DNA from 3 places in the Streptomyces sp. NBC_01077 genome. Region 2 is predicted to be linked to each of the others. Evidence: riboswitches for the same ligand, from Rfam matches in the RefSeq annotation. Region 2 holds a riboswitch; each other region holds the start of a gene.
The links. Region 2 has a riboswitch for cyclic di-AMP ahead of OG462_RS35555 (peptidoglycan DD-metalloendopeptidase family protein). Riboswitches for the same ligand answer to the same signal wherever they lie in the genome.
Positions count from the first base shown of each region.

Region 1: it holds a riboswitch for cyclic di-AMP, as region 2 does, so the genes downstream of both, OG462_RS08765 (C40 family peptidase) here and OG462_RS35555 (peptidoglycan DD-metalloendopeptidase family protein) in region 2, are expected to answer to the same signal.
Region 3: it holds a riboswitch for cyclic di-AMP, as region 2 does, so the genes downstream of both, OG462_RS39755 (transglycosylase SLT domain-containing protein) here and OG462_RS35555 (peptidoglycan DD-metalloendopeptidase family protein) in region 2, are expected to answer to the same signal.

Region 1 covers NZ_CP108669.1:2,000,561-2,008,169, forward strand. The annotation lists gene OG462_RS08755 (ATP-dependent Clp protease proteolytic subunit) at 1-280, shown strand, start outside; gene OG462_RS08760 (hypothetical protein) at 288-593, shown strand; cyclic di-AMP (ydaO/yuaA leader) riboswitch at 918-1,114, shown strand; gene OG462_RS08765 (C40 family peptidase) at 1,118-1,594, shown strand; gene OG462_RS08770 (ATP-binding protein) at 1,666-2,103, opposite strand; gene OG462_RS08775 (8-amino-7-oxononanoate synthase) at 2,343-3,524, opposite strand; gene bioB (biotin synthase BioB) at 3,668-4,927, shown strand; gene OG462_RS08785 (adenosylmethionine--8-amino-7-oxononanoate transaminase) at 4,920-6,200, shown strand; gene bioD (dethiobiotin synthase) at 6,239-6,973, shown strand; gene OG462_RS08795 (VOC family protein) at 7,108-7,452, shown strand; gene OG462_RS08800 (class I SAM-dependent methyltransferase) at 7,463-7,609, shown strand, end outside.
Region 2 covers NZ_CP108669.1:7,878,263-7,885,871, forward strand. The annotation lists gene OG462_RS35535 (aspartate aminotransferase family protein) at 1-37, shown strand, start outside; gene OG462_RS35540 (helix-turn-helix domain-containing protein) at 112-795, shown strand; gene OG462_RS35545 (DUF6126 family protein) at 830-985, shown strand; gene OG462_RS35550 (tyrosine-protein phosphatase) at 993-1,814, opposite strand; cyclic di-AMP (ydaO/yuaA leader) riboswitch at 2,176-2,363, shown strand; gene OG462_RS35555 (peptidoglycan DD-metalloendopeptidase family protein) at 2,368-3,348, shown strand; gene OG462_RS35560 (SGNH/GDSL hydrolase family protein) at 3,512-4,306, shown strand; gene OG462_RS35565 (STM4011 family radical SAM protein) at 4,293-5,171, opposite strand; gene OG462_RS35570 (STM4012 family radical SAM protein) at 5,253-6,590, opposite strand; gene OG462_RS35575 (STM4013/SEN3800 family hydrolase) at 6,587-7,408, opposite strand; gene OG462_RS35580 (STM4014 family protein) at 7,420-7,609, opposite strand, start outside.
Region 3 covers NZ_CP108669.1:8,869,012-8,876,620, reverse strand. The annotation lists gene OG462_RS39765 (phosphocholine-specific phospholipase C) at 1-308, shown strand, start outside; gene OG462_RS39760 (hypothetical protein) at 374-985, opposite strand; cyclic di-AMP (ydaO/yuaA leader) riboswitch at 1,327-1,510, shown strand; gene OG462_RS39755 (transglycosylase SLT domain-containing protein) at 1,515-2,396, shown strand; gene OG462_RS39750 (phosphoribosyltransferase family protein) at 2,380-3,678, opposite strand; gene OG462_RS39745 (alpha/beta fold hydrolase) at 3,984-4,748, opposite strand; gene OG462_RS39740 (SpoIIE family protein phosphatase) at 4,909-7,494, shown strand; gene OG462_RS39735 (type B 50S ribosomal protein L31) at 7,607-7,609, shown strand, end outside.

The DNA of each region.
Region 1 (7,609 bases), 5.9 Mb from region 2:
CATGATCCTCCCCTGCGCCCGGATCACCCTCCAGCAGCCCGCCGTGGACGAGCCGCTGCAGGGCCAGCTGAGCGACCTCGACCTGGAGGCGCGCGAACTGCTCCGACTTCGCGCCCTGGTGGCCGGGATGCTCACCGAGCACACGGGGCAGGACCGGGAGCGGATCGACGCCGACCTCGATCGCCTGACGGTCCTGGACGCGCCGGCGGCGGTCGCGTACGGCCTCGTGGACCACGTGATCACGAGCCGGCGCGCGGGCGCCGGCGGCACGGCGGGGTGAGCCGGCCGTGGTTCCCGAGCTGCCGCCGCTGCCCGCCCTGACGCGTGCCGAGAGTGAACTGGTCGACTCCTACCTCGAAGTCGTCGACCTCCTCGGGAAGATCAATCCATCCAGGGGTACGCATACCTATGGAGCACTTCGCGCGGCACAGGCCCTGGTGGGGCGGGCGGAGGCGCTTCTCCAAGCCCTGACGCTCATGCATATGCGGGGCGAGACCGAGGTGCACGCGGACACGTTGGCGCGCGCCCTAAGGGTGTTGGACGGGGAGCGCCGAGCCGACCGCGTCACCGTCCCGCGAGCTCAGGCGAGTTGACATTCCCGCGTGTCGTGTCCAGGTCCGGACGGGCGACGCGCACCGCAGAATCGCTCCCCCGTTCGGCGTAGTAGACGAGTCGACATATGCGTCGGATGAGTTGCGCAACAGGTGTACGCATTTGGCGGAATCGGGCGTTCCGCCGCTGGTGCGAGGCTCGTAGGCCAAACCTCCGAAGATCACAAAGGCTGCCTGTCCACCCGAACGGATCAGTCGTGAGGAGCCTCACATATCGCCGTTTCAGCTCGGATTTCGCCCTGGGTGTGGGTCAAGATCCCTGTCGACGACAAGCCCCCGCCACCACGGCGGGGCGGTCCGGGCGGACGCCGAGTCCTGCCGCTGTCCCGGACGTCTGGTCGACAGGATTGGATCGGCAGGAGTGGAGGACCCGATTTTTACGGGACGTACGCGCTGTTTCGGCAGCGGGGCCGTCCCTTGGGGTGAAGCCGCATCAGCGGCCGGGCATCTTCGCCTGCCCGAACCCGACAGGTCATCCTTCTCAGGCGGCTGACGAAGGGTTGCGCATGACCGCGCAGATGCACGTCCCGTCCCTGCTGTCCCGGGCCGGAGCCGTCTCGGCTCTCACCCTCGCCGCCGTCGGCGGCACGTTGTTCGCACCAGGTGCGGCATCGGAGGCCCAGGCAGCCACCACGCACGCGAACAAGGCACTGAGCGTCGCCGCGTCCAAGAAGGGAGCCCCGTACCGGTACGGAAGCACGGGACCCTCCAGGTTCGACTGCTCCGGACTGACGCTCTACGCGTACAAGAAGGCGGGCAAGTCGCTGCCCCGCACCGCGCAGCAGCAGTACAACAAGACCCGGCACATCTCCGCCTCCACCAGGCAGAAGGGGGACCTGGTCTTCTTCCACTCCGGCGGGAGGGTCTACCACGTGGGCATCTACGCCGGTAGCGGCAAGATCTGGCACTCACCCAAGACGGGTTCCTGGGTGAAGCTCGACAAGATCTGGTCGTCGAAGGTCTCCTACGGCCGCGTCCGCTGATCAGGCGGCGGTAGCGGTCCGTTCGTGAGGGGTGCGGTGGCGCCGCCGTACCCTGGCCGACCAGGCACGACCTAGCAGCTGGCCACGGAGGCCACGGTCCACGGAAGAGTGATCCAGACCGTCTTGCCGCCGTCCTCGGTCGGTGTGACCGAGAGGCGGCCGCCGGCCTCCGCCGCCAGGACGCGGATGATGACCATGCCGCGGCCGTTGTCCTGCTGGACCGCCGCCGGGAGCCGGCGCGGCCGGCGCGGGTGGCTGTCGGTGACGCCGATGTGGAGCCGTTCCTCGCGCTCCAGGCGGACGTCGACCGTGAACGTGGGCGACTGGCCGAGGGTGTGCAGGACGGCGTTGGTGGCCAGTTCGGAGACGATCAGCCGGATCGCGTCGGCGATCTCCGCGGCGTCGTCCAGGCCCCAGCCCGTGAGCACGTCCGCGACGTACCGCCGGGCCGTGGGGACCGAGGCGGGGTCGCTCGGCAGCGTGACGGATGCTTCCTGGTGATCTGCCATGGCGACGCTGTCCCTTTCCCGCCGGGGCCGCTGCCCCGGATTGCGCTTCGCGTCAGAGTGCCACCGATCGTGCCGCGCCGCGCGGCGTTCCACCAAGATATGTCCCCATCTGTCGCCCGAAGCGGTGAACTCTGCTGCCCGGGAACGCTCTTGGGCCCGTGGGGGGTGTCTTGTCGATCAGGCCGGGCTCGCGGCGTCCGGTGCCGCTCCCTGATCCGGCCTGATCGACGAGACACCCCCTACCCGGCGGCCGGCGCGGTGCGCAGGATCGTCCGCACCGCGTGCTCGATCTGCGCGTCGGTCAGATCGGCGCGGGCCGTGAGGCGCAGCCGCGAGATGCCGTCGGGTACGGACGGGGGCCGGAAGCAGCCGACCGCCAGGCCCTGTTCCCGGCAGTCCGCGGCCCAGCGCAGCGCCGCCTCCGGGGAGGGCGCGCGCACCGAGACGACGGCCGCGTCGGGCCGGGCGGCCGTGAGTCCGGCGTCGGTGAGCAGCCGGTGGAGCGTGGTGGCGACGGTACGGGCCCGCTCGGCGAGGCCCTGTTCGGCCCTGATCAGGCGCAGGCCGGCGAGCGCGCCGCCCGCGGCGGCCGGGGCGAGACCGGTGTCGAAGATGAAGGTGCGGGCCGCGTTGACCAGGTGTTCGATCACCCGGGCGGGGCCGAGGACGGCGCCGCCCTGGCTGCCGAGGGACTTGGAGAGGGTCAGCGTGGCGACGACGTCGTCGTCGCCCGCGAGTCCGGCCTCGTGGAGGGCGCCCCGGCCGCCTTCGCCGAGAACACCGAAGCCGTGGGCGTCGTCCACCACCAGTCCGGCGCCGTGCTCCCGGCAGGCCGCGGCGAGCTCGGGCAGCGGGGCCTTGTCGCCGTCGACGGAGAAGACGGAGTCGCTGACGACCAGGGCCCGCCGCCCGGGGTGCGCGCCGAGGGTCTTGCGTACGGCCTCGGGTTCGGTGTGCGGCACGACGGCCGTCTCGGCGCGCGCGAGGCGGCAGCCGTCCACGATCGAGGCGTGGTTGGAGGCGTCGGAGACGATCAGGGAGTCCCGCCCCCCGAGCGCGGTCAGCGCGGCCAGGTTGGCGGTGTAGCCGGAGGAGAAGACGAGGGCCGCCTCGAATCCGCAGAACTCGGCGAGTTCGCGCTCCAGGCGGGTGTGCAGCCGGGTGGTGCCGGTGACGAGCCGTGAGCCGGTGGATCCCGCGCCCCAGCGCCTGGCCGCCTCGGCCGCCGCCCCGGTGACCTCCGCGCGGCGGGTGAGGCCGAGGTAGTCGTTGCTCGCCAGGTCGAGCAGGTCCGACTCGGCCGACCGGGGCCGCAGCGTACGGACGAGACCGGCGTCCGCCCGGCGGCGCGCCTCCGCGTCGGTCCAGTCGAACGCGGTACGGCGCGGGCCCGCGGCCCGTGCGTCGTCGGCCTGTGGCATTCGGCGATCCTTTTGTAGGCAGCGCACAGACCCTAACCGGAGGATGCCGAGGTCGGGATGTGGTCATCCACACACCTCGATCGGCGGCGTTTGTTCGGATCCTCCTTGGCCCGGGGGTGGGCGGTAGGCAAGGATCAGCGTTTATGGACCTGCTGAACACGCTGGTGGAGAAGGGGCTGCGGCGCGAGCTGCCGACCCGTGAAGAAGCGCTCGCCGTCCTGGCGACCTCCGACGACGAACTGCTCGATGTGGTGGCGGCGGCCGGCAAGGTGCGCCGTCAGTGGTTCGGGCGGCGGGTGAAGCTCAACTACCTGGTGAACCTGAAGTCGGGGCTGTGCCCCGAGGACTGCTCGTACTGCTCGCAGCGGCTCGGCTCCAAGGCCGAGATCCTCAAGTACACCTGGCTGAAGCCGGACGAGGCCTCCCAGGCCGCCGCCGCGGGTGTCGCGGGCGGGGCGAAGCGGGTCTGCCTGGTGGCGAGCGGCCGCGGTCCGACGGACCGTGACGTCGAGCGGGTCGGCAAGACCATCGAGGCCATCAAGGAGCAGAACGAGGGCGTCGAGGTGTGCGCCTGTCTGGGGCTGCTCTCGGACGGCCAGGCGGAGCGGCTGCGGGACGCCGGCGCCGACGCGTACAACCACAACCTCAACACGTCCGAGGCGACGTACGGGGAGATCACCAAGACCCACACCTACGCCGACCGGGTGGACACCGTCCAGAAGGCGCACGCCGCCGGTCTCTCGGCCTGCTCGGGTCTGATCGCGGGCATGGGCGAGACCGACGAGGACCTCGTCGACGTCGTGTACGCGCTCCGCGAGCTCGACTCGGACTCGGTGCCGGTCAACTTCCTCATCCCCTTCGAGGGCACCCCGCTCGCCAAGGAGTGGAACCTCACCCCGCAGCGCTGCCTGCGGATCCTGGCGATGGTGCGGTTCGTCTGCCCCGACGTCGAGGTGCGGATCGCGGGCGGCCGCGAGGTGCACCTGCGGTCGATGCAGCCGCTGGCGCTGAACATCGCGAACTCGATCTTCCTCGGCGACTACCTGACGAGCGAGGGCCAGGCCGGCCAGGCCGACCTGGACATGATCGCGGACGCGGGCTTCGAGGTGGAGGGCGCGGGCACGACCACGCTGCCGAAGCACCGCGCGGACGCGCTCGCGGCGGCGGGCGGCGGTTGTGGTTCGCAGGCGTCGGCGGGCTGCGGCTCGCAGGACGCGGCGGAGGGCGCGGGCTGCGGTTCGCACGCGGAGGCGGGTGGCGGCTGCGGGCCGTGCGGCGGTCACGCGCCGGCGGCGCAGGCGGCCCCGGAGGCCGAGCCCGCGACCGAGGTGCCGGGTGCCCGTCCCGACCTCGTGGCGGTGCGCCGCCGTGGCGCCGGGACGGAGCTCGCTCCGAATGCGTAACGACGAACTGCTCGCCCTGGACCGGGCGCACGTCTGGCATCCGTACGGGCCCATGCCGGGGCGTACTGATCCGCTGGTCGTCGAGTCCGCCTCCGGTGTACGGCTCCGGCTCGCCGAACCCGTACACGGACAGTCCGAGTTGATCGACGGCATGTCCTCGTGGTGGTCGGCGCTCCACGGCTACAACCACCCCGTGCTCAACGAGGCGGCGCACGGCCAGCTCGACCGGATGAGCCACGTCATGTTCGGCGGGCTCACCCACGAGCCGGCCGTCCGGCTCGCCACCCGCCTGGTCGAGATCACCCCCGAGCCCCTCCAGCACGTCTTCCTCAGCGATTCGGGCTCGGTCTCCGTCGAGGTCGCGGCCAAGATGTGCCTGCAGTACTGGCGCTCGGTGGGCCGGCCCGGCAAGCAGCTCCTGATGACCTGGCGCGGCGGCTACCACGGGGACACCTGGCAGCCGATGTCGTTGTGCGACCCCGAGGGCGGGATGCACGAGCTGTGGTCGGGCGTGCTCCAGCGCCAGGTCTTCGTGGACGCGCCGCCGGTCACGTACGAGGAGTCGTACGCCCGGATGCTGCGGGAGCAGATCGCGCTCCACGCGGACGAGGTCGCCGCGGTGATCGTGGAGCCGGTGGTGCAGAACGCGGGCGGGATGCGCTTCCACCCGCCGGAGTACCTGCGCGTTCTGCGCGAGGCGTGCGACGAGCACGGGGTGCTCCTGATCTTCGACGAGATCGCGACCGGCTTCGGCCGTACGGGCACGCTGTTCGGCGCCGACCAGGCCGGGATCTCGCCCGATGTGATGTGTGTGGGCAAGGCACTGACCGGCGGCTATCTGTCGATGGCGGCCACGCTCTGCACGACGGAGATCGCCGAGGGGATCTCGCGCGGCGAGGTTCCCGTGCTGGCGCACGGGCCGACCTTCATGGGCAATCCGCTGGCCTCGGCCGTGGCCTGCGCCTCGATCGACCTGCTGATGTCCCAGGACTGGGCGCTGGAGGTCAAGCGCATCGAGACGGGGCTCCGCGAGGGGCTCGCCCCCGCCGCGGACCTCCCCGGCGTGCGCGAGGTACGGGTGCTCGGCGCCATCGGCGTCGTCCAGCTCGACCACGACGTCGACATGGCCGCGGCCACGGAGGCGGCGGTCCGGGCGGGCGTGTGGCTGCGCCCCTTCCGCGACCTGATCTACACGATGCCGCCGTACGTGACGAGCGACGAGGACCTGGACCGGATCTGCGCCGCGGTGTGCGCGGCGGCGAGCTCGGCCTGAACGGAAGAACGGGGAAAGCAATGGGAGCCGGGACAGCAGTGGGAATCGTCGTCGTCAGCGGGACGGGCACGGAGATCGGCAAGACGATCGTGACCGCTGCGGTGGCCGCCGTGGCCACGGCCGCCGGGCGGTCGGTCGCCGTGCTCAAGCCCGCGCAGACGGGCGTCGGACCGGACGAGCGCGGTGACGCGGACGAGGTCGTACGGCTCTCGGGCGCCGTGGGCTCCACCGAGCTGGGCCGTTTCCCGGAGCCGCTGGCCCCGGGCACGGCGGCCCGGCGGGCCGGGCTCGCCCCGGTCGGCCCCGGGGAGGTCGCCGAGGCCGCCAGGAAGCTGGCCGCCGAGTACGACCTGGTCCTGGTCGAGGGGGCGGGCGGACTGCTCGTCCGCTTCGACGAGGAGGGCGGCACGCTCGCGGACGCGGCGGCGCTGCTCGGCGCACCGGTCCTGGTGGTGGCCCCGGCGGGCCTAGGGACGCTCAACTCCACGGCCCTGACGGCGGAAGCGCTACGGGCGCGTGGGATCGAGCAACTGGGCGTGGTGGTCGGCAGCTGGCCGGACGCGCCCGACCTGGCGATGCGTTGCAACCTCGCGGACCTGCCGGAGGCGGCGCGCGCGCCGCTCCTCGGGGCCGTACCGGAGGGGTCGGGGTCGCTCGACCCGGCCGAGTTCCGGGCGGCGGCGGGGAGCTGGCTGGGGCCGGCGCTCGGCGGCACGTGGGACGCGGAGGCGTTCGGGGAGCGATTCGCGGAGCCGTACGCGGGAGCTTCGTAGAAGCCGTACGCGGGCGGGTCGTGGAAGCCGTACGCGGGAGCTTCGTAGAAGCCGTACGCGGGCGGGTCGTGGAAGCCGTACGCGGCACCTTCGTGGAGCGGGACGCGGGGGTCCCCGCTCCGTAGGCTGGAGGCATGCGCGCTCACGTTCAGGAGATCGTCTTCGACTGTGCCGACCCGGCCGTACTCGTCCGGTTCTGGTCCGGGCTCCTCGGCGGTACTCCGGTCGACCGGAGCGCCGACTGGTCGTACGTGGACCCGCCGGATTTCGTCCGGCTCGCCTTCCAGCGGGTACCGGAGGGCAAGGCCGTGAAGAACCGCGTCCATCTCGACCTGGAGGTAGAGGACCCGGCCCTGGCCGCCGACGAGGCACTGCCCGCGGGCGCGTCCCGGGTCGGCGGCCTCGTGACGGACGAGCAGGGCTCCTTCCAGGTCATGCGGGACCCGGAGGGCAACGAGTTCTGCTTCGTGACGGGCTGAGGAGGCTCCGATGACACCGCCGAACTCCCCGCTGCCCCCGTCACCGGGTGTCCACCATCCGCTGTTCGCCCGCTTCTACGCCCGGTTCAGCGTGTCCGCCGACACCAGAGGCGGGCTCGGCGAGCTGCGGGAGGAGCTTCTCGCCGGGCTCTCCGGC
Region 2 (7,609 bases):
GAAGACCCTGGTCAAACAGGCGGTGGCGCAACGCTGACCCGTACGACCCCGGGTTTTTGCCTCGGAGGCAAGAAACTTGCCTCAGAGGCACGATCCTGGCGGAATGGACGCATGGACCACGTCCCCGGGGGAACCTCCCCGGACCCCGCCACCCCGGGCGTCCCGCCCGACGCCGCCACGTCCGGCGTCCTGGCCGACCCTGCCACGTCCGGCGCCCTGCCCGACGTCGCCCCACAGCTGCGGGCCCTGCGCCGCCGTCGGGGACTCACCCTGGAAGCCGCCGCCCAGCGGGCCGGCCTCTCGCCCGCCCACCTCTCGCGTCTGGAGACGGGGAACCGGCAGCCCTCGCTTCCGATGCTGCTGGCCCTCGCCCGCATCTACGGTACGACGGTCTCCGAGCTCCTCGGCGAGACACTGCCCGAGCGCGACCCCGTCGTCCGGGCCGGCCGCTCCGAACCCGTCGAGGCCGACGGCTGGATCTACCGCCAGCTGGGCGGCGCCGGGCGCGCCCTGCAGTGCCTGCGGGTGCATGTGCCGTACGCCACCCGGGCCGACATCGTGCGCGTCCACCCGGGTGAGGAGTGGATCCACGTCCTGGAGGGCCGGGTGCGGCTCGCACTCGGCGAGGCCGTGCACATCCTCGATCCAGGGGACAGCGCGCACTTCGACTCGCTGACCCCGCACCGGATCGGGGCGGCGACCCCGGGCGGGGCCGAGCTGCTCTTCGTCCACACCCTGATGCAGAGTCCCGCGGCCGAGCTGTGCCTCGGCGACGGAACTCCGCATCGGCGCTGATCCCGCGTACTTCCTTCGACAGAAAAGGACCGAGATGTCCGAGAAGTCACGACCTGTCACCGGCGAAGAGCGAGGCGAGGGCAAGTTCCCCAAGGGTCTCGTCCTGCGCCTCTTCGCCTATCTGATCGCCGGGCACCTCTTCGCCGGCTTCCTCTACCTGCTCTTCATGCTGGGCGGGCAGAACCAGTAGGTCCTGGTCACGCCTCCGTGAGGAGGCGCTCCCGCAGGCGCGCGAGGGTCTCCGGGGAGAGCTTCAGGCCCTCCGCGAGGTAGGTGTCCACCGAGCCCCAGGTCGCCTCGATCGTCTCGAAGGCGCCCCGCAGATACTCCACCCGCGCGTCGAACAGCGGGCTCAGCAGCTCCATCACCTCGGGCGACATCGCGTCCGGGGCGGTGGAGCTGCGGCGCACCTTGTAGCGGCGGTGCGGGTCGTTCGACTTCACGTAGTCGGCCTCGATCGCCTCCCGCTCGACCCCGAGGGCCAGCAGGGTGATCGCGATGGAGAGCCCGGCGCGGTCCTTGCCGGCCGCGCAGTGCATCAGGGCGGGGAGGCTGTCCTCCGCCAGGGAGTGCAGGATCCGGCTGTGCTCCCCGGTCCGCTCGACCACCATTTTCCGGTACGAGTCGGACATTCGGGTCGCGGCCTTGCCGTCGCCGAGGATGTCCCGCAGCTGCTCGATGTCGCCGTCGCGGACGAGCTTCCAGAACTCCTTGCCGTCGGCCGGGTCGTTGAGCGGTATGTTCACGTTCCGTACACCCGCAAGGTCGACGTCCGGGCCCTCGACCTTGCGGTCGGCCAGGTTCCGGAAGTCGAAGACGGTGTGCAGCCCGAGCGAGTCGAGGAAGGCGACGTCCTCCTCGGTGGCGTGGGCGAGGTGGCCGCTGCGGAAGAGGCGGCCGGGGTGCACGGCACGCCCGTCCGTCGTCGGCAGGCCGCCCACGTCCCGGAAGTTGCGGACCTCGGCCAGCTCGGGTTCGTTCGCTTCGGTGGGCGGGACCTGCGGCAGCTGCTGCGTCACGGATGCTCCTGGGGGTCGACGTTCGGGTACCCGACGCGTGGTCGGTTCCAGGGGCAATCATCCAGGTGAGGCCGTGATGGCGCACCCCCCTGGACGGGAATGGGCGATCTGTCCGAATTTGAGGCGTTGTGTATAACGCGCCCTGTTTACAGGCGAGATGAGACCCGGCGCGTGAGCAGGGTCATAGAAGTGACGGATCGTGGCCGACGGGCCGGAGCAATTGCCGTACGGAAAAAGGAAATCGAAGGTCCGTCATCCACGGAGGGTGACCGGAATTCCGGGTGAAAGGCCGTACGGGGAAAGCCGGAAGAAATCATTGGCTTGTTCGCGCCGACCCGGCTCGTCTAGCGTCACCGTCAATCCGGTCGGACCGCCGAATCCTGCCACCGTCCGGAATTCCACTCATCCCATGCGTGGCAGGAGCGGGGGACCCAGGAAGTACGCCGGTCCCGCGACGCAGGACGGCTCGGGGTGAAGCCGCGTGAGAGCGCGGCCGGACATCTCCAGTCCGAACCCGACAGCTCACCTCGTAGGCGCCGGAGAGGAATTCGCCATGCCCGCGAAGGGTAAGCACCGCCGTCCCAAGAGCAACCCCCTGACCCGCGGAATCGTCGCCGCCGGTACGGGAGGCGCCGTTGTCGCCCTCCCGCTCCTCGGTGCCACCGGCGCCCACGCCGCCGAGCAGGCCGCCCCGGCCGCCGCTCCCGGCCAGGCCGTCACCGCCGCCGCCCAGGTGAAGGCCCCCGCCGTCGCCGAGGCCGCGCCCACCACCGCCAAGGCCGCGCCGAAGACGTACTCCGTCGTGCGGGGCGACTACCTGTCGAAGATCGCCGCCGAGCACCACCTCACCGGTGGCTGGCAGAAGCTGTACGCGGACAACCGCCAGGTCGTCGGCGAGAACCCCTCGCTCATCCTGCCCGGAATGAGGCTCACCCTCGGCGCCAAGAGCACCGCTCCGGCCGCCGCGCCCAAGGCCGCCGCTCCCAAGAGCTCCGCGAAGGCCTCTTCGAGCGACTCCGCGAAGAACGGCGACACCTCGCGCGCCTCCCGAAGCAGCGAGCGTTCCGCCGCCCCGGCCGCGAGCACGCAGTCGTCCGGCTCCTCTTCCTCGGCCGGCGCGACCTCCTCCTCCGGCTGGGTCGCCCCGGTCAGCGGCGGCATGTCCACCCCGTACCGCGCCGCCGGCTCCATGTGGTCCTCCGGCTACCACACCGGTGTCGACTTCATGGCCTCCACCGGCACCACGATCGTCGCGGTCGGCCCCGGCACCGTCTACTCCGCCGGCGACGGCGGCGCGTACGGCAACCAGGTCGTCATCCAGCACGCCGACGGCACCTTCTCGCAGTACGCCCACCTCTCCTCGATCTCCGTCTCCGCCGGCCAGACCGTGAGCGGCGGCGAGCAGATCGGCCTCTCCGGCGCGACCGGCAACGTCACCGGCCCGCACCTGCACTTCGAGATGCGTACCGGGCCGGAGTACGGCTCCGACATCGACCCGATCTCCGCCCTGCGTCAGCACGGTGTGAACATCTGACGCCCCGTCGTCACTCGGAGGCCCGGCACACGCGTGCCGGGCCTCCGGCGTGTTCCCCGTCTATTCCGGCTTGGCAAATTCTTTATCGGTGGCATATGTCACCCGGCGTCAACCCCTCCTTACGGTCGCGTAGGTCACATCCGAAAGGGAAGGATGTGCTCCCGTGGCAGACGATTCGAGATCAAGAGACAAGAACGCATTCGGGTCGTACGCGGCGATCGGTGACAGCTTCACCGAGGGCGTCGGAGACCCCGGGCCCGACGGGACGTACGTGGGCTGGGCGGACCGCTTCGCGGTGCTGCTCGCCGACCAGCTGCCGGAGCACGACGCCTTCCGCTACGCCAACCTGGCCGTACGCGGGCGCCTCCTCGACCAGATCGTGGCGGAACAGGTCCCCCGGGCGAAGGAACTCGCCCCCGACCTGGTGACCTTCTGCGCCGGCGGAAACGACATCATCCGCCCCGGCACGGACCCCGACGACGTCGCCGAGCGCTTCGAGCGCGCCGTCGCCGAACTGACCTCCGCCGTCGGCACCGTCATGGTGACCACCGGCTTCGACACGCGCGGCGTCACGCTCCTCAAGCACCTGCGCGGCAAGATCGCCACGTACAACGGGCACGTCCGGGCCATCGCGGACCGCTACGGCTGTCCGGTCCTCGACCTCTGGTCCCTGAAGTCCGTGCAGGACCGGCGCGCCTGGGACGACGACCGGCTGCACCTCTCGTCCGACGGCCACACCCGGGTCGCCCTGCGCGCCGCCCAGGTCCTCGGCATGCCGGTGCCGGCCGACCCGGACCAGGCGTGGCCGCCGGTACCCCCGCGCGGCACGCTCGAGGTGCGCCGCGACGACATCCACTGGGCCAGGGAGTACCTCGTGCCCTGGATCGGCCGCCGGCTGCGCGGCGAGAGCTCCGGCGACCACGTCGAGGCGAAGCGCCCCGACCTCATGCCCCTGTAGTTCCGGGGACCGCAGGCGGGTGCACGCCGGCGGGGATCCGCTCCAGGATCCCGCCGGCGAACACGTCGTACAGCGGCAGCGTCTCCAGATGGACGTAGCCGATGTGGCAGTCGCAGACGGCGAGGGGGCAGGCCCGGGGGCGCAGGGCGGCGCGGTACGAGCCGTCGTACAGATTCCCCAGCTCGGCCTTGACGAAATGGCAGCGCCGTACCGTCCCCTCGCCGTCCACCGAGATCACCGACTCCCCGGTCCGGCAGGGCAGCCCCGCCGAGCGGTGCGGATGACGGCTGTACGGGAAGAGCGGGTCGATCCGCGTCCACCCCGCGGCCTCCGCGTCGGTGTACGAGTGGCCCTCCGCCGCGTTCACCCAGAGGTAGACGTGCGGCGGCAGCGCGGCCCGCAGCCGACGGGCGTGCTCCGTGTGCTCGGGGAGCCCGACGACGCCGACACTGAAGCGGATGCCCCGCTCCGCCAGCTCCCCGCACTTGGCGAGGAAGCGCTCGTACGGTGTCTGCCCCGGGTGGTACGTGCACCAGAGCGCCACGCTCTCCGGGTCCGCGTCCGCCAGCCATTCGGTCCGGCAGCTCAGATTGGTCTGGATCGCCACCCGCTCGACGTGCGGGAGCCGCGACAGCTCGACGAGCGCCCGCCGGTACCAGGAGCGGACCAGGCCCTCGCCCCACGGGGTGAAGAGGATGCGCAGCCGGTCCTCGGTCTGCCCGGTGGCCCAGCCGGTGAACCGCTCCAGTGCGGCCCGGTCCGCGCGCAGCTGTTCCCGGCTGTCCCGGCGCTTGGCGAAGGGGCAGTACGGACAGTCGAAGTCGCAGGAGGAGAGCGGCCCGCGGTAGAGCAGCGTCAGGTCCATGCCCGGGACCGGGATCGGTGACGGTGCCAGGTCGGTGCCCGTACCCGGGATCGGCGACGGTGTGAGGTCCATGGCCGCCCCCTACTTCGGCTCGTACGCGGCCATCGCGGCCCGCACCGAGGGGGAGAACAGCTCCGGGCCGAGGCCGTCCGAGTGGGCGAGGCCCTCCGGGGACAGCCGGAGCAGCCCGGCCGGCGCCTCCTCGTCCAGCCACCCGAACGCCTCGAACCGGCCCAGTTCCGCCGGGAAGTCCGCGAACGGCGAGGCACCGAACCGCTCCTCGTACCCCGCGAGCGGCATGCCCTCGGCCTGAAGCAGCGACTGGAGCAGATGGCGGCGGCGGGCCTCCCCGGCGTCGACCCACCGGCCGACCTCGGCCGTCGAGAAGTCCGCGGTCTCCGTGTAGGCGTCGATGATCGTGCGGATCTCCCGCATGTCGACCGCGTAGTCGAACGAGTAGTGCAGGGCCGAGGTGTACGAGCGGGCCCCGCAGCCCAGGCCGATCATCCCGTCCGTCTGGCAGGCGTAGTCGTCGGGGCCGAGCGGTGCGGCGTCCGTCCGCCGGAACATCCGCATCGACACCTGCTCGTAGCCGTGCGCGAGGAGATGGTCCCGGCCGTACCGGTAGAGGCGCAGCCGCTGCTCGTCCCACTCCCGGTCGGCGGCGGGGGAGATCCGGCCGAGGCCGGTGAGCGGCCGGACGTACAGCGGATAGAGGTACAGCTCCTCCGGGCGCCAGGCGAGGGCGGCGTCGAGCGAGTAACGCCAGGACTCCTCGGTCTGTCCGTCGATCCCGTAGATCAGGTCGATGTTGAGCACGGGGACGCCGGCGTCCCGGATCCGGCCGAGGGCCGACTCGACGTCGGCGCGGCGCTGGGGCCGGACGGCCGCCCGTGCCTCGGCCTCCACGAAGCTCTGCACCCCGATGCTGAGCCGGGTCGCGCCCCGCTCGGCGAGCAGGACGAGGCGGTCGGCGGTCGCCGTCGCGGGCGAGGTCTCCACGGAGAGCGGCACCGCCCGCAGATCCACCCCCATCCGCTTCTCGGCGATGTCGCAGAGCCGCTCCAGCTCGCCGGCGGTGAGGAAGGTGGGCGTGCCGCCGCCGAACGCCGCCGTCGCGAACCGCACCGGGGCCTCGTCGCCGAGGGCCTCGCGGACGGTGGCGGCCTGGCGGTCGAGGGCGTCGAGATAGCGGGTGGTCAGCTCGTCGGGGGCGCCGATCCGGGTGAAGAGGTTGCAGAAGCCGCAGCGGACCTCGCAGAACGGTATGTGCGCATAGAGGGAGAGCGCGTCCTTCGGTTCGTCCCGCCAGAGCGCGGCGAGGGAGGGCACCGGGCCGGGGAGGGGCCGGTACGCCGTCTTGTGCGGGTAGGCGTAGACGTAGCTCCGGTACGGACGCGGGGTGGCGCTGTCGCTCATGCCACGGCCTCCCGCTCCGGGCCCGCGAGCTCGAACTGCGCGTACGGGACGGTCCACACGACCTCGTGGCCGATCCGGTGACCGGTGTGGCCGTCCTCCCCGTACGCGGTGCCGTGGTCGGAGCAGACGATCGCGAGACACGGACGGCGGCCGCTCATCGCGGCGAAGAGCCGCCCGATGTGCCGGTCGACGTACTCGAGGGCGGCCGCGTGGGTGGCCCGGGAGTCACCGGTCTCGCGGGTGGCGCCCGGCAGGTGGAACCAGTTGGGCTGGTGCAGTGCGGACACGTTGACGAAGAGGAAGAGCCGCCGCTCGTGCGGGAGACCGGCGACGACCTCCTCGGCGCGGGCGACCTGGGACTCGAAGGACGTGGGAGAGGCGACGCCGAACGAGGGCTCCCAGTGGCTCTCCTGGAACAGGTCGGGGAGCACGCTGCCGAGCGGCGGCTGCCTGTTGAAGAAGCCGACACCACCGACGCAGACCGTCCGGTAGCCCTCGCCCGCGAGGGCGGACACGAAGTCCGGCGTGTCATGGACGTACGTGCCGTCTGCGGTCGTCTCGCTGCCCGCGAAGCGCGCCGCGAACAGGCGCGGGTGCGGGCCGGGGGAGGCCGGGGTCGGCAGGAAACCGGCGAAGATCGCCTGGTGCGAGGCGTACGTGAAGCTGCCGGGCGCGTGGCGCCGCTCCCAGACTCCGCCGGGGAGATGGCGGGCCAGGTTCGGGATGCGGCCCGCGGCCGCGAGTTCGACCGCGACGTCGTACCGCAGCGTGTCGAGGGTGACCAGGAGCAGATCGTGGCTCCCGACGATCGTGTTCATGTCGGGCTGGTTCACGCGGTGCTCGTTCCTGTGGTGCTGGTGCTGGTGCTGGTGCTGGTGCTGGTGCTGGTGCTGGTGCCGGGGCCGGGGGTGGGGGTTGGGGTGGGGAGGAGGGTGGTGCGGGTGGGGTGCTGGGTGTGACGGTCCGGGAACTGGGCGGCGACCTGCGCCGCGTACGTGTCGAGCCCCTCCGCTCCGCTG
Region 3 (7,609 bases), 990 kb from region 2:
CCGGCAAGGCCATCGAGGTGACGTCCCGGTTCGCGACGGAGGCGGGGACGGGCCGGACGGCCCTGTGGTTCAAGCTGAGCAACACCTCGGCCGGACCGGTGACCTTCACGATCCGCTCGAACGCCTACCGCACGGACGGCCCCTGGACCTACACGGTCCCGGCCGGCTCCACGCGTGAGGACTTCTTCAACGCGGTCGCCTACAACAACGGCTGGTACGACTTCACGATCCTCGCCGACATCGACGGCACCTGGTCGCGCCGGTACACCGGGCACATCGAGAACGGGGCGCCGAGCATCACCGGATGATCCCCGCACCCGGGTCAGTCCGTGAACGGTCCGCGTGCGGCACCTCGGAGCGGTGTCGGCGGTCGTCAGTGGCCGGCGTGCGCCGCACGCCGGCTCGTCGCGTCGAGGAGGGCCACCGCGTCGGCGGCCGTACGGCCCGGGGCCCGGTTCCACGGCCCGATCAGCTCGCCCCACCCCCGTGACCGGAGCTCGGTCATGATCCAGGCGGCCGCCTCGTTCATGGTCGTCGCGCTGCCGTAGCCGAGCCGGTGGGCGGCGAGAAGCGCACCGCAGACGCACCGGGCCCCGCGCGCGTCGCGCAGCTTGTACGGGGCGTTCTGCCAGCCCCACTCCGTCAGGACGAGGCGCGCGTAGCCGAGGTGGACCGAGGGGCGCAGCTCAGGCCGGCCGATGCGACGCCAGGCGTGCAGCCGGTCGGGCAGGACGGCTCCGATCCGGCCGGGAAACCGGCGCTCGGCGGGAAGGGGCGGCGGCAGCGCGTCGAGCGCATCGGCGACGAGCCGGTCCACCGGAACGGTGAGCAGGTCACGCCAGCCCTCCGTACCCGGATCCGTGTCGTCGGGCACGGTAGGGGCGGTCCAGTCCGTGACGATGCGCTGCCAGGTGGCGCTCTCGTAGAGGGCGGCGGCCTCGCGGTCGAGGGCATCGGGGTTGAGCAGGGAGGCGGAAGGCGGCATCCGGGCGGCTCCTCGGTCGGGGTCACTCCATCTTTCATGACGAATGTCGGCTTTGCGACTTTTGCCCTTGAGTGCCCACCCCACCGATGGGGCTTTCTTCGCTACTCCCCCATTAACAGAATTACAGTGCATATTCGGACATTGAACACCTGGTGATGCGACTCACTTCCCCGGAGACACCCCGGTGATCGAAGTCCGCGCATGCCGTGCCGGACAAGGAAGTTCGACGGGTCCGCCGTACGGTCGATCTTGAATTCCATGAATTCTGTGATCCATTTACCGGGTCCGCGACTCCGGTCCTCTTGTTCTCCGTCGCATTACTGGCCTACGGTCGCCTCCATTCGAGCGGATCGCCGAATCCTGCCACCGCTCGAAATACCTCCCTTTCACCCGACGGCAGGAGCGGGGGACCCACGAATACGCCGGCCCGGAATCCGGAACGGCTCGGGGTGAAGCCGCGTGCGCGCGGCCGGACATCTCCAGTCCGAACCCGACAGCTCACCCCGAAGGCGCCGGAGAGGAATCCGTCATGCCTGCTCACGGTAAGCACCGCCGCCCCCGCCGCCGCCCCGTCTCCCGTGGACTCGCGCTGGTCGGCACGGGCGGAGCCGCTCTTGCCCTCCCGCTGATCGCCCCGGCCGTGGCCGGCGCCGCACCCGTTTCCGGAGCCCCGGAAATCGCCGCCAAGGCCGTCACCGCGCCCGCCGCTCCGGTCGCCGCGAAGGCCCTCGCCAAGGCTCCCGCAGCCCCGGCCGCCGCGCGCACCTACACGGTCGTCAGTGGTGACTCGCTTTCCCTCATCGCCCAGAAGAAGGGAATTCAGGGCGGCTGGAAGGGTCTTTACCGGGCCAACAAGAGCACCGTGGGTGACAATCCGTCACTTATTCATCCAGGTCTTGAACTGACGCTTCGTCGGGATTCCGTGAAGGCCGCCCCCGCGCAGGCGAAGAAGGCCGCCACGACCGAACGGGCGAACCGCTCCGAGCGCCGGACCGCCACCCCGGCCGTCGCCACCAACACCGGTGCCTCGGCCGCCGCTCCCGCCGCCGCCGCTCCGGTCCAGGCCGCTCCCGTCGCCGCCACCCAGTACGCGAACAACCTCGACGGCTGGATCCGGCAGTCGCTGGACATCATGGCCCTGCGCGGCATCCCCGGTTCGTACGAGGGGATCCACCGCAACGTCATGCGTGAGTCCTCCGGCAACCCCCAGGCCATCAACCTCTGGGACTCCAACGCCGTGGCCGGCACCCCGTCGAAGGGCCTGCTCCAGGTCATCGAGCCGACCTTCCTCGCCTATCACGTGCCCGGCACGTCGATGGACCTGTTCGACCCGGTCGCCAACATCACCGCCGCCTGCAACTACGCGGCCGACCGCTACGGCTCCATCGACAACGTCAACGGGGCCTACTGACCCGGAAGTGCCCGGTGAACCAGGAGGTGGCGAGTTCCGCCACCTCCTCCAGGGCACCCGGCTCCTCGAAGAGGTGCGTGGCGCCCTCCACGACGTCCAGCCGGCTCTCGCAGCGCAGAAGCGACTCGGCCCGCCGGTTGAGGTCCAGGACCAGCGCGTCCGCGCCTCCGACCACGAGGAGCGTCGGCGCCTCGACCCTGGCCAGGTGGTCGGCCGCGAGGTCCGGTCGACCACCGCGTGAGACGACGGCGGCCACGGACGACTCCGGTTCGCCCGCCGCCCACAGCGCGGCGGCCGCTCCCGTACTGGCGCCGAAGTAGCCGAGCGGGAGGCCGTCGCTCTCGGGCTGCTCGGCGAGCCACTCCGTGGCGCGGGCAAGCCTGCCGGCCAGCAGCGGTGTGTCGAAGACATGCGCCCGGTCGACCGCCTCGACCTCGGTGAGCAGGTCGAACAGCAGCGTTCCGAGTCCCGCCCGATTCATTGCCGTCGCGACCGCCCGGTTCCGGGGGCTGTGCCGGCTGCTGCCGCTGCCGTGGGCGAACAGGACGATGCCGATGGCGCCCTCGGGCACCGCGAGCCGCCCGGCAAGGGTGACCCCGGCGGCGACGGGGATCCGTACGTCCGCGTCCTGGACGACCGGGCCGTGCGCGGCACGGTTCCGGTCCAGGCAGGCGAGGACCTCCTCGTCCGCGGTCTGAGCGAAGTCCCGGTAGAACTGTCCGATCGCGTAGAACAGCTCAGGCTCGTGCACGCTCACCGTCTCGTCGGCCTCGCCGCCGAGACGGGCCGTCCATCCCCGTGGCGCCACCGGCACCGCGAGCACGATCCGCGCGGCGCCCCTGGCCCGTACCACCCGGCAGGCCGCCAGAGCCGTGGCACCCGTGGCAAGACCGTCGTCCACCACGAGGACCGTCCGGCCTTCGAGCGGCACGGATGGCCGGCTGCCCCGATATCGACGGGTCCTCTGATCGAGCTCGGCGTGCTCGCGCTCCTCGACCGCGGCCAGATCGCGCGCCCCCACCCCGGCCTCGCGGAGCACCCGCTCGTTCACCACGCGCACGCCGCCCTCGCCCAGCGCACCCATCGCGAGCTCCGGCTGCTGGGGCACGCCCAGCTTCCGTACGAGACAGATGTCGAGCGGGGCGTCGAGAGCATCGGCCACCTCGGCCGCCACCGGCACCCCGCCGCGCGGCAGACCGAGAACCACGACGTCATGGCCCTTGTGGTGGTCGAGCCGGGCGGCAAGCTGCCGACCGGCGTCGGTGCGATCGCTGAAGAACATGGCCCGCCGCCCTTCCGCCTGCACGGTTCCGGGCTCGGGGAGGACCGGTGTGCCCCGTCCCCTGCCCGTCCCTCCAGGGTAAGACGGCCCCTTCGGCGACGGGTGGGTCGAAGGGGTACGGCACGACGAAGGGGAGCAGGTCGGTGAAGGGCAGGAACGAAAGTCGTCGCTTCCGTCGACGTTCGGATGACTTTCCCCCGGCCGGCACCCGGCCACCGACCCTCACCCTGAACGTGACCCTGACCCTCGACCTGACCGTGAACGTTCCCGCCCCGGCCCTCCCCGGTGAAAGCGCGATGGTCCCGTCAGCCGGCGAGGAAGGCTTCGATGACCTCGGCCAGCGCCTGCGGGGTCTCCTCGGGCGCGTAGTGGCCGGCGTCCTTGAGGACTTCCAGGCGCGCGTTGGGGTACCAGCGCAGCCAGGTCGCCTCCATGGCCTCGGCGCCGAGCGCCGGGTCGTGGGCGCCGACGGCGAGCAGGACGGGGACCGGATTGTCGCGGACGCGCTCGTGGAAGTCGGTGCGCGACCAGGAGTCCAGGTAGGCACGGAAGGCGGCCGCCGACGAGCGTCCGACGGATCGCTCGACGAGGGCGCTCAGCCAGGCGTCGTCGTACCGGCCGCCGGTGGTGTTGTCGATGATCGCGCGCCGGTTGGCCGTTTCCGCGGCGGCGCCTGCGAAGAGCTCCCAGGTCTCGCCGTCCAGGGGGAATCCCGCCGCCGAGACGGGCGAGATGCCGATGATCGAGCGGACGCGGTCGGGCGCGTCGAGGAGCATCAGCTGCGCGGCCTTGCCTCCCATCGAGTGGCCGATGACGGAGAAGGAGTCCCAGCCGAGGTCGTCGGCGACCGCGAGCGCGTCGGCCGCGACCTCCTCCATCGTGTACGCGCCCGAGTGGTCGAGGGCCTCGCCGTAGCCTCGGCAGTCGACGAAGGCGTAGGAGCCGGAGGCGTCGTTCAGATGGGCGCGCAGCGGGTCGAAGCTGGTGCGGTCGCCGAACCAGTTGTGGAGGACGAGGGCCCGCCGGGGGCCGTCGCCATGTACGTCGTACGGAAGAACCTGGCCCGTCATCGTGTCCCCTGGTCATGAGGTGGTGCCGTACGCCTGCGGCGCCGGTCGACGACCGAGTGTGACGGTGCGGGCGCGTATGGTCAACACCGCTCTCGCGGAGGTGGCGGCAGGGACCGGGTCCGGGATGCGGTGCCTTTCCCGTCGGGCGCATCCTGACTGTGTGACCTCGCACGGCGCGTCCGGCCCCGGCCCGGCGGGCGGTACCGGGCGTCCGTCCGGAAAGGGAACCGCCGACGGGCCCGCCTCGGGCGCCCTGACCTGGGTACTCGCGGAGTCCGCGCTGAGGGCGGTCGAGGAGGCGGGGGGCTACGCGGGCGGGGTGTATCTGCGCTCGGGGACCCCGGGGCTGCTGAGGCTCGCGGTCCTGGTGGGGCTGCCGGGGCCATTGTTCCGCCCATGGTGGCGGATGCACACGAACCGGCCGTTCCCGGTGGCGGAGGTCCACCGCTCCGGGCAGCCCGTCCATCTCGCCGATGTCGAGGAGGCGATGCGGGCCTTCCCCCAGCTGGTGGCAAGCCTGCCGTTCCCCTTCGCCTCGCTGTACGCACCGGTGGTCGCGGGCCGTGAGCGGTTCGGGGTGCTCGTGGTGCTGCGGGCGCCGACCCCCGGGGTGCCGGTGGACATGCGCGACCGGGGCCGGATGACCCGGGAGGCGCTCCGCCTCGGCGGGGCCCTGTCCGGCCTGGCCCACCAGGGGACGGTGGTCGAGTGGCCCGGCGATCCCGTCTGCGTCCAGCTGTCCACCGGCTCCGGGCCGCCGGTCCGGTTCGGTTCCTTCGACTGGGACCTGGACTCGAACGTGGTCACGCTGGACGACGGGCTCCTCGCCATCCTCGGTCCGGATGTGCATTCCCCCTGCCCGATCGAGGTCCTGACCTCCCTCCTCGAACCGGAGGACGGATACGCGCTGTGGGCGGCGGCCCGACAGGCCACGGGTCCGGACGGGCGCACGGCGGTGCGCAGGATCCGGTTGAAGGGTCCCGACGGCCGCCTGCACCTTCTGGAGGTGTCCGCCCGGACCAGGCAGGGCCCCCCGGAGGGTACGGGCGCGACGGGACCGGACGACGGCAGGCGCGCGCGGCACGGAGTCGGCCCGCTCCACCGCGACGTGGGGCACCTGATCGGCACGCTCGTCGACCTGGGGACCGGGCTGATCGGCTCGGACGCCACGGACCGGCTGCCGCGGGCGATCCTGGCGATGGACCGGCTGGGCCGGATCACCTACGTCAACGACCGCACGGAACGGCTCCTCGGCCGGACGCGCGGGGCGCTGGCGGGGCGGCCGCTCTGGGAGGCGCTGCCCTGGTTCGACCACCCCTTCCACGACGAGCAGCTGCGCGCCGCGCTCCTGTCCGGCGAGCCGATCCGTTTCCTGGCCCGTCCGGAGCGCGGCCGGTGGCTGTCGGTCTCGCTGCACCCGGGCCGGGACGGGGTGACGATGGTGCTGGTCCCCGAGGAGGACCCGGCGGTCCTGGCGCACAAGACCGGCACCGGACGGAAGCCGGAGGACGACCTCTCCTCCCCCGGTGACCGGGCCTCTGCCCTGTACCGGCCGGTGGCGCTGGCGATCGCGCTCACGGAGGCGGTGACGGCGCGCCAGGTGTCGGCGGTGGTGACGGAGGAGCTGTTGCCGGCCTTCGGCGGACGGCAACTGGCGATCTACCTGCTGAGCGACCGGCGCCTCTACCTGGCCTGGGAGACCGGGTTCCCACCGGGCTTCCTCGAACCTTTCGACGGTGTGGCGCTGGACGCCCGGCTACCGGGCGTGGAGACGCTGACGACCGGCAGGCCGCTCTTCTTCGAGTCCATGGAGCAGCTGCGACGGTCGTATCCGGACCTTCCGCTGGACGCCGAGAAGGGCGCCCGGGCCTTCCTGCCGCTGATCGCCTCGGGCCGGCCGGTGGGCTCCTGCATCCTCGGCTTCGAGCAGCCGCGCGGCTTCAGCCCGGAGGAACGGACGGTGCTCACGGCGCTCGCGGGGCTCATCGCACAGGCCCTGGAGCGGGCCCAGCGGTACGACACGGAGGCGGCGGTCGCCCGGGGGCTCCAGGACGCGCTGCTCCCGCACCGGCTGCCGGTGCGGGACGGGGTGGACACGGTGGGCCGCTATCTGCCGGGTACGCAGGGCATGGACGTGGGCGGCGACTGGTACGACGTGATCGAGACGGAGCGGGGCCGGCTGGCCCTGGTGATCGGCGATGTCCAGGGGCACGGGGTGGCGGCCGCCGCCACGATGGGTCAGCTGCGCAGCGCGGTACGGGCGTTCGCGTTGGGTGGCCACCGTCCGCAGGACGTGATGCGGGGCACCAACCGGCTGCTGATCGACCTGGATCCGGGGCAGTTCGCGAGCTGCTGCTACGTCCTGCTCGACCCGGAGTCGGGAGAGATGCGGGCGGTGCGGGCCGGTCACCCGCAGCCGCTGCTGCTGCGTCCGGACGGGACGACGCAGCTGCTGAACCTGGCGGGCGGGGTGGTCCTCGGCGTCGACGACCGGGCCTCGTACCCCGTGACACGGCTGAGGCTCGCTCCCGGCTCGGTGCTGGCCCTGTTCACGGACGGCCTGATCGAACGGCCGGGCAGGGACATCGACGAGGGGATCGAGCGCCTGCGACTGGCGCTCGCGGCGACCGGTTCGCTGCCGCTGTCCGAGGCGGCCGACCGAGTGATCCGGGAGGCCCGGCAGGCCACGGCCCGCCCGGACGACATCGCGCTGCTGCTCGCCGCGCGCTGGCCGGAGCACGACTGAGGGTTCACCCGGTCGGGCCCGTGGCGCTGGTCCGCTCCCGTGGCCGCGGGGAGGCTGGGGGTGCCGTGCCGATCAGGCCGGACGAGTCAGGGCGTGAGCCCGAGGAGGACACGTG